DNA from 3 places in the Lysinibacillus sp. FSL M8-0134 genome. Region 1 is predicted to be linked to each of the others. Evidence: predicted binding sites of a transcription regulator. Region 1 holds the regulator's gene; each other region holds the start of a gene.
What was found. The regulator LexA, encoded in region 1, represses DNA repair genes until DNA is damaged. The targets are predictions, from matches to a motif close to CGAACATATGTTCG.

Region 1 (3,283 bases):
ATGAAATGATGTTGATCAACCCTAAAATAATCAGTCATTCTGTAAATATGATTTATTTACCAGAGGGAGAAGGGTGTTTATCTGTTAATCGACCAGTCCATGGTTTTGTGCCAAGATATGAACGTGTTAAGGTTAAAGGTTATAACATTAATGGACAAGAAATCATCGTGCAGTTACAGGGCTATGGTGCAATTGTTGTCCAACATGAAATCGACCATCTAAACGGCATTATGTTTTATGATCGAATTAATAAAGAACACCCTTTTAAACTACCTACTAACGTAAGCATAGAAAGCTTATCTTCCTATTAATAGCGAAGTACAGAAGATAAAAAAAGATTAGCAGGCTATATCATTTTCCTGCTAATCTTTCTTGATGTTCTTGAAATCTGCGATGGACAGTCGCTTTACTAACTTCAAAACCTAACCCTCTAAGCGTTATAGAAATTTCTTCAAAGGTAAATCCACGTTTACGCAGCTTGACAATTTCATCTACAGGTAGTTCCTTACGCTCCTGACCATGCGGGTTACCTCGATTCGATAAATTATTTTCAGGACGGTAGCCATTCTCTACAGCACGGCGCATACCTCTACGTATTTTAGCATTATGTATTCTACGCTGGTATTCCTCTACTATCGCTAAAATCTCAAGCAGCATCGTGTCCATTTCGTTTAGTTGCACCGGTCCTGCATCACGCATAGAGAAAACATCTGTTGCTGATTTTTGTAACAAATGCAACACAGCCATCCTTGCATTTCCACGTCCTAAACGTGTTTCATCTTGTACAAAAAGGGCGTTAATCCCCTTTTCTTTAATGAAATCAAGCATTTCAAGTAAGCCCTCACGTTCTACATCGTAGCCGCTGTGCTTATCCTTAAAAACGCCCTTCACCTCATAACCTTGCTCTTTTGCATAGCGCAGTAACTCTTCTTGTTGTCGCTCTAAAGACGAGCTTTGTGTTTCCTTTTCAGTACTTACACGGCAATAGACAACAGCCGACAGTTGATTATTGATCATTGTTCGTTTCTCGCAATTTCAATGGTATTGATGGGATCGGCCTGATTACTCACTACAGGAATGACTAGAGATTTTCCTGCCACAATTTTAATATCCGCTAGCTCATTTTCTGTTTTCACAAGCTTAATCCAATCTTCAGTACTCATTTTACCACGGTATTGCTCTGCTAACGACCATAAGCTATCCCCGTGTTCGATTTGAATTTCAGCGTAACTAACGTGTCCTGGATCAGTAATGTAAAGATATCCTGCAAATAGTAGACAAACTCCCATCAAGATTGAAATATGTGTGTTTTTCTTTAACCATGTCATGTTCATAACCCCTTTTGTAGAATGTTTGTTCGGAATGTATGTTCTCATAATAAAGCGAACAAACGTTTTTGTCAAACACTTTTCGAACCTATGTTTGCATACGTGTTCGCATTCTGTTATACTATCAAATAAGAAGAATGATATTAGAAAAAAGAGGTGAGCACTCATGAAAAAAGTTTCAAAAAGACAAGAGGATATTTTAGCTTTTATTAAAGAAGAGGTACGAGCTAAGGGCTATCCACCATCAGTACGAGAAATCGGGGAAGCAGTTGGACTTGCTTCAAGTTCCACTGTTCATGGTCATCTAGCTCGATTAGAACAAAAAGGCTTTATTCGTCGAGATCCAACAAAGCCACGTGCGATTGAAATTCTAGAGCCTGAAGAATCCATTCAAAAGCAACAAGTAATTCATGTTCCACTTGTTGGTAAGGTTACAGCCGGTTCTCCTATTACAGCTATTGAAAACATTGAAGAGTATTTCCCGCTACCAGATACGTATGGCACAAGTGAAGATCAATTGTTCATGCTTGAAATTATGGGGGAATCAATGATTGAAGCAGGAATTTTAGATGGGGACTTAGTCATTGTGAAGCAAAAGGCAACAGCCAATAACGGTGATATTGTTGTAGCTATGACAGCTGAGGATGAAGCCACTGTAAAACGTTTTTTCAAAGAAAAAAACCATTTCCGTTTACAGCCTGAAAATTCATCCATGGAGCCAATTATTGTCGATCAAGTTTCTATTTTAGGACAAGTTGTTGGTCTCTACCGTCGTGTGCATTAATTACGAAAATAGGTATCGAGGATTATATGTTCCTTATGAGCATGTATCCTCTTTTTTACGCAAAAAAAGAATCCACATACTAGCATTGGATTCTTTACTCTATGCCCTTCTAAGCTTCTTTTTTGAACTTTAAGCTAGCCTCTACAAATGCTGAAAATAATTTTTTAGCGTTCTCTTCTCCTGCTTTGGCCATTTCCTCAGGATGCCACTGAACTGCCAAGCAAAATGGTAAATCTTCATGAACTACTGCTTCGATAATACCATCGCTTGATTTCGCTGCTACTTTTAATTTCTCTGCTAGAACATTCACAGCCTGATGATGAAACGAATTTACAGCAACTTTCTCTTGTTCTAAAATAGTTGCTAATAAATTATCTGCAATAATCTGTACATAATGAGTAGCTACAGCTCGACCTGATTGCTGTGCATGTTTAAGCAACTTCGTACTAAAATGGTCACTATCAATGTCCTGATATAAAGTACCACCTAATGCGACATTTAAAATTTGGATTCCACGACAAATACCGAAAATAGGCATTTTTCGTATAAAAGCAGCTTCAATTAAAGCTAGTTCAACTGTATCCCTCGCTGGATGAATTTTCCCTAGCTTTGGTGATGGCTCTGCTCCGAATAGAAATGGATGCACATCATAGCCACCCGATAACAATAAACCATCTGTAAGAGCTAAAATTTGAGCCGCATCCTCCTCAACACCTAAAGGAATAATAAGCGGAATTCCTCCCGCCTCAATAATACTTTGACTGTAAGCAGCATTTAAATGAGCGGATAAATCATCCTCCACAAAGGCTGTAATGCCAATAACCGGTTTCACTTGCTTCCCTCCATATACTTGAAGATTGACAATTACCAAAAACCTAAATACCAATTGATTAATGAATCACCATAAAAATAAACAATGATCGCTGCTAAGGCGATAGACGGACCAAAGGGGAAGGGTGTTTTTCTTCCTTGCTTACGCTTGAACAAAATGATAACCCCCACAATCATACCGATAACTGCCGCCAGAAATAGTGTTAACAGTGTATTGATTGTGCCAAGAACGAGTCCAATTAAAAAGAATAATTTAATATCTCCTCCACCCATGCCACCATTCGATATAACCGCAATAACATATAGTATGCCAAAACCAACGACAGCACCCACAAGACAA
Region 2 (3,283 bases), 1.8 Mb from region 1:
TTCAATAGCAATACTTCTATATGTGCACCTGTTTCTTCTTTGACGCCCATTAAGCGAGCAGGTAAGACTCTTGTATCATTTAATACAAGACAGTCTCCTGCATGTAGCTCATCTAAAATATGAGCAAAATGGTGGTGCTCTACTTTATTGGAACCAGGTGTTACGACCATTAATCGACTTGCTGTACGATCGGCTAATGGTGTTTGGGCAATGAGCTCCTCTGGTAATTCAAAATCAAAATCTTCTACACGCATGAAAAAAACTTCCTTCTATTATGTTTGTTGGGGATATTCATATCCAAAATGTTCGTAAGCTAAATGTGTGGCTACTCTTCCACGTGGTGTACGCTGAATTAGGCCAATTTGCATCAAATAGGGCTCATATACATCCTCTATCGTAACCCTTTCCTCACCAATTGATGCAGCAAGTGTATCTAAGCCCACTGGACCTCCTCGGAAGCGCTCAATCATGTTCGTGACAAGTTTATGATCAATATGATCAAGACCCCTAGGATCGACTTGTAACAGTTCTAGCGCTTGCTGTGCAAGTCCCTCCGTTATCATACCATCTCCAAGCACTTGTGCATAATCTCGCACTCGTTTCAATAGACGATTGGCTATTCGGGGGGTTCCACGTGAACGCCTCGCCATTTCCATTGCCGCTACTTGCTCAATTTCCACTTCAAATAAATGAGCACTGCGCACCACAATTTCTGCAAGAGAACGATCATCGTAATATTCTAATCGTAGTAAAACTCCAAAACGGTCTCTTAGAGGGGCAGATAAGGCGCCAGCTCTTGTTGTAGCACCTACAAGGGTAAAGGGAGGTAAATCAAGTCGAACTGAACGTGCTTCTGGACCTTTCCCAACCACAATATCTAAACAGAAGTCCTCCATTGCTGGATATAACACTTCTTCAATGGCACGGGGGAGTCGATGAATTTCATCAATAAATAAAACGTCCCCAGGCTCTAGTGAACTTAAAATAGCTGCTAAATCTCCTGGACGCTCAATCGCTGGTCCACTTGTCATACGGACATTGACATTCATCTCATTCGCGATAACAGCAGCTAATGTCGTTTTCCCGAGTCCTGGAGGCCCATATAACAGCACATGATCTAAACTTTCTTGGCGAAGCTTTGCTGCTTCAATGAATATTTGTAAATTTTCCTTTACTTTATGCTGCCCAATATACTGTGCTAGTCTTTGTGGGCGTAAAGATAATTCAAATTGCTCATCATAGCTTCCTGCCTCACTTGCCATCATACGTTCAGACATGTACCTTCCCTCCTTTTCTTATTTTAATTTTAACAGTAGTTGCAGTGCTTGTTTCATAAAGGCATCTGTCGTCTCAAGCTTGTCATTATCCTCAAGCTGTGGTCGAATTTTTTCGAGCTCCTTTTCAGAATAACCAAGTGCCATTAAGGCAAGTATGGCTTCTTCTAGTTCATGTTTATAAGGTTTGACACCAAATAACGGTAGCTCATCTTCTGTACTAGGTAACTCTATTGTATCTAATAGAGAGCCTAGCTTACCTTTTAAATCTAGTATCATTTGACGAGCTGTTTTCTTCCCTACTCCAGGGAACTTTACTAAAAACGCCTCGTCTTCCCGTTCAATCGCACTAATAACCTGTTGCGGGTTGCCTGTAGCTAGAATAGCTAGAGCCCCCTTTGGTCCTATACCAGATACTAAAATTAGCTTTCTAAACAGTTCTCGTTGATCTAGATTAGGGAAACCATATAAAACCTGTGCATCTTCTCGAACATGCAAATGAACGTATATCTGTTGTTCAAGAGCAGATGCTCGAAACGCAAACGGGTTAGGGGTATTAAGTTGCCAGCCAATACCCTGTTGTTCAAGTACAATATATTCTGGTGTAATACGAGTAATTTGTCCTTTTAAATAATCATACATCCATAATCCCTCACAATCATCGTCTTCGATTATAGCATATAGCGAACGAATGCTCGACAAAAAGTAGTATGAAAAGCGTTGCTCTCAGACAAAAATGACCGCCAAATGACGGTCATTTCTTGACAAATCTATCAATATCGTACCACAGTTTTGGCCAATAGGTGAGGGCTCGTTTTGTAAATGGCACTAAATAATCTAAAAATACTAGCTGTTGCTCTAATGGTAAATCCACTGCAAAAAGCCATTCACGTAATAATTCATTCGGATATTTCAAACGATGGAGCTTTCTTTTATCCAATCGCTTCAGCTCCGGTAATTCAGCAAAAACCTTTGCAAGGTCATAATCGACAGCTGGTAATACCCGATGCAACCATAAAATATATTCATCATCCGCTTCTCCAAGATGTGCTAAATCAAAATCAATTAAACGCAATTGTCCATCAGAGCACCATAAAAAATTATGATGGACAACATCCCCATGTAAGAGTGTGATGTCTTTTTCTGGTACATCCTCTAGTGCAATCAATTGTAGCGATTTATCGCTGTAGTGCAAAATTTGATCTATTTCTTCTTTTGTTAGAAATGCTCGAAACTCATTTCTTCTACTTTTAAAACGCATATGACGCATTTGCCACTTTAAAAGTTGTGAGTAGGTATGCAAGCCTGGCACTCGCTGCCAAGCAATTTTTTTATGTGTATCATGTAAAGCAATTAATAATTTAAGAGATTCCTTACGATCCTTTTTATGTGCAAAGTTAGCGCCATGACTTCCCTCTTGCCAAACTTGCACAATTAATTGCTCATCATCGCTTTGGACTATTGGTAAAATGAGAGAAGGCTCCAATCTTCCTAACTGGCGATGAATAGCTCTCACCTTCTCCGCAATTTCCACTTGCTTTGCTCGTTTAACAAAATAATTATTCGATTGATACTTATATTTCCAAATATTTGGCTTTACCTCTTCTACTATATACGCTTTTTCACCATCGATAAGGCGTCATCCCGCCTGGGAAATAGTGCGGTGACATCCATGGTCCTGCTCCTGATGGGCACGGCGGTTGACATTGGCAAGGATCCATTTGCCAATTAGGCATCATCATTGGTTGGTTATGACAACCACAGTCTGGCATTGGCATTGGTTTTGTACCACAGCCACAAGATTGACCCATATTCATGTCTGGCATTGGCATTGGCATCGGCATTGGTTGGCTACCACAACCACAAGATTGGCCCATATTCATATCAGGCATCCCCATATTCATATTAGGCATCATATCAAATTGTGGTTTCATTTGCTCATTATGAGTAGGGAAAAACGGTGACGTAGATTCTAAAAAGTCTTCCATCCCCCCAACCTTATGATCTGG
Region 3 (3,283 bases), 1.1 Mb from region 1:
GCATAAAAGCGAATGGTATCACCTGATTCTACTTCCATTTCCTGCTTGAACCATTGTAGGGCTTCATCTGTTAATGCAATGTTCATTTCGAATGCTCCTCTCTTCCTACAGCCATTTTACCTTTGGCTCGGTGCCGTTTTTAATCCGTGAAATATTGGCACGGTGACGATAAATAATAAAAGTGAATAAAAAGGCTACCAAAATGCCTAATGCAAAGTCACCTGTAACAAAATAATAAACGATTGCATAAATAAGTGCTACTAAAGCGGCTATCATAGATGTTAAACTAACGATTTTAGTAATTTTTAATGTCACAATAAAGGCAATAAATAATAGGACAAACAGTGGCCATGAATAGCCTAATAAAACACCCGCAGAGGTTGCCACTGCCTTCCCACCACGGAAGTTGGCGAAAATCGGAAACATATGGCCGATTACGGCAACTAGGCCGAGTAGTAAAGGATGGAGCATACTGTCAGAGAAAATAGGAAGTGTCACGAGTAACACTGCGGCAGTTCCTTTTAAAACATCCATCACGGTCACCACGATACCAGCTTTTTTTCCTAACGTGCGGAAGGTATTGGTTGCACCTAGATTACCGCTCCCGTGTTCACGAATATCTGTGTTATAAAAAATTTTGCCTATCCATAATCCAGAAGGTATAGAGCCAATTAGATAAGCACATAAAATAATAAGTCCATTGATCATAGCTGGACTCCTTTCATTCATAGTCAATACTTGGTACTAATAGTTTGTAACAAGTATTTTACACTTTTTCTTGCTAATCTACAATGTTATGAAGGAGATTTCATTATGGGTCTTGAATTCAATTACCATAGGGTAGTCTTTTAGACATGAGAGGATCAGTTGTGGAAAAAAGCCTTTTTAAAAATATAGGCATAAAGGCAATTTTGTCAATCGTTCATTCCTTTGGTAGAATAGAAGTCTAACTTTATCCAGTTAATCGCGAGATACATCGTAGCACTTTCATCGCTCGAGATGGGTAGCCAAACAAATGGAAGTGAAACTAAATAGGCTACTATGCGTCAAACGATAATGGATAGTAGTAGCAGTCTGTCTTGCTTAAATTCCAAATTTAAGCAACTGTTGAAGATGTTTACTATAAAAAGAATCAAAACTGTGAGCAATTTTTAAAATTTTATTGGACCTGTCGCTAGCTATTGACAGGAAATGCTATTATTATTAGGATGAGAACATAAATAGAACATGTGTTTGTTTTTTGGAGGGGAATTTTTTTGACGAATAAACAGTCACCTAGCGTCTATAATGATGACGCTATACAAGTATTAGAAGGATTAGAAGCGGTACGCAAACGACCCGGCATGTATATCGGTTCGACGGATGGCCGTGGACTTCATCACCTTGTGTATGAAATCGTAGATAATGCGGTAGATGAAGCACTGGCTGGCTTTGGATCTCATATTATTGTCAAGATTCATCAGGATCAGAGTATCAGCGTGCGAGACTTTGGCCGTGGTATGCCAACAGGTATGCATAAAATGGGCAAACCAACCCCTGAAATTATTTTTACTGTGCTGCATGCAGGCGGTAAATTTGGACAAGGGGGCTATAAAACAAGTGGTGGCTTACATGGTGTAGGTTCTTCTGTAGTCAATGCACTCTCAACGTTTTTAGAGGTTACCATTCATCGTGACGGTAAAAAATATCGTCAGCGTTTTGAGAACGGTGGACATCCTGTTACAACGCTAGAAGAAATAGGACAAACAAAGCAAACAGGTACTCTTGTTCATTTCCTACCGGATGACAGTATTTTCTCTGTCACAAAATTCAATTATGATACGTTAGCAGAGCGTTTACGTGAGTCAGCCTTTTTACTAAAAGGGTTAAAAATTGAATTAATTGATGAGCGCGAGGAAGGCAAAAGTGATGTGTTCTTTTATGAGAATGGCATTGAAGCTTTCGTTGCGTATTTGAATGAGGAAAAAGACGTCCTTCATCCGGTGAAGTATGTAGAAGGTATCCAGGATGAAATCGAGGTAGAGTTCGCCTTCCAATATAATGATGGTTATTCGGAAACGATTTTATCCTTTGTTAATAATGTTCGTACACGTGACGGTGGAACACATGAAACAGGTGCGAAAGCAGCATTAACGCGTGTATTTAATGAATATGCACGAAAAATTGGCTTGTTAAAGGATAAGGATAAAAACCTTGAGGGGACTGATATTCGTGAAGGCTTAGCGGCCATCGTCTCTGTTCGTATTCCGGAGCATTTATTGCAATTTGAAGGACAAACAAAGGGCAAGCTTGGGACAAGTGAGGCTCGTTCTGCAGTAGATAGTGTAGTGTCTGAGCAAATTTTGTATGTACTAGAGGAAAATGCGGAGTTATCAGCTTCTCTTGTGCGTAAAGCCATTCGTGCGCAGCAAGTACGTGAAGCTGCTCGTAAAGCGCGTGAAGATGCACGAAACGGCAAGAAAAACAAAAAAGGTAGTACCATTCTGTCTGGTAAACTAACGCCTGCACAGTCTCGGAATGCCGCAAAAAATGAATTATACTTAGTCGAAGGTGATTCTGCTGGGGGCTCTGCGAAACAAGGGCGCGACCGTACATTCCAAGCGATTCTGCCACTGCGCGGGAAAGTCATTAACACGGAAAAAGCCAAGCTACAGGATATTATGAAAAATGAAGAAATCTCAACGATTATCCATGCGATTGGCGCAGGTGTTGGTACAGACTTTGCTGTAGAAGATTCCGCTTATAATAAAGTAGTAATCATGACCGATGCTGATACGGACGGAGCTCATATTCAAGTATTGCTATTAACGTTCTTCTATCGATATATGCGCCCACTTATTGAAGCAGGAAAAGTCTATATCGCGCTACCACCACTTTATAAAGTTTCTAAGGGTACTGGAAAAAAAGAAGTCATTGAATATGCTTGGACAGAAAGCGATCTACAAAAGGCCATCAAAAAAGTTGGAAAGGGTTACATATTACAGCGTTATAAAGGTCTTGGAGAGATGAATGCAGACCAGCTTTGGGATACAACGATGAACCCTGAGACACGGACATTAATTCGTGTCACAATCGAGGATGGTGCACGTGCAGAGAGACGTGTCACGACGTTAATGGGTGATAAGGTAGAACCCCGTCGTAAATGGATCGAAGCCAATGTAGACTTCGGTATGGAGGATGATGCCAATATTTTAGAGAATGAATTCATCCAACAAGAGGAGGACCAAGCATGAGTAGTACGGAAAAGTTTCAAGATTTACCTTTAGAAGAAGTAATGGGTGAC

Region 2: a site for LexA is predicted at 1,959-1,972, ahead of ruvA (Holliday junction branch migration protein RuvA). Genes of this name have one in related genera too.
Region 3: a site for LexA is predicted at 1,223-1,236, ahead of parE (DNA topoisomerase IV subunit B). Genes of this name have one in related genera too.

The regions. Positions count from the first base shown of each region.
Region 1 is NZ_JBBPAJ010000001.1:1,208,102-1,211,384, reverse strand. It holds gene def (peptide deformylase) at 1-311, shown strand, start outside; gene MKY49_RS05845 (YneB family resolvase-like protein) at 352-1,017, opposite strand; gene yneA (cell division suppressor protein YneA) at 1,014-1,328, opposite strand; gene lexA (transcriptional repressor LexA) at 1,495-2,112, shown strand; gene MKY49_RS05830 (gamma-glutamyl-gamma-aminobutyrate hydrolase family protein) at 2,222-2,944, opposite strand; gene MKY49_RS05825 (prepilin peptidase) at 2,977-3,283, opposite strand, start outside.
Region 2 is NZ_JBBPAJ010000001.1:3,045,451-3,048,733, forward strand. It holds gene queA (tRNA preQ1(34) S-adenosylmethionine ribosyltransferase-isomerase QueA) at 1-254, opposite strand, end outside; gene ruvB (Holliday junction branch migration DNA helicase RuvB) at 273-1,277, opposite strand; gene ruvA (Holliday junction branch migration protein RuvA) at 1,296-1,916, opposite strand; gene MKY49_RS15575 (aminoglycoside phosphotransferase family protein) at 2,029-2,907, opposite strand; gene MKY49_RS15580 (LysM peptidoglycan-binding domain-containing protein) at 2,897-3,283, opposite strand, start outside.
Region 3 is NZ_JBBPAJ010000001.1:2,304,757-2,308,039, reverse strand. It holds gene MKY49_RS11720 (HesB/YadR/YfhF family protein) at 1-86, opposite strand, end outside; gene plsY (glycerol-3-phosphate 1-O-acyltransferase PlsY) at 106-708, opposite strand; gene parE (DNA topoisomerase IV subunit B) at 1,257-3,233, shown strand; gene parC (DNA topoisomerase IV subunit A) at 3,230-3,283, shown strand, end outside.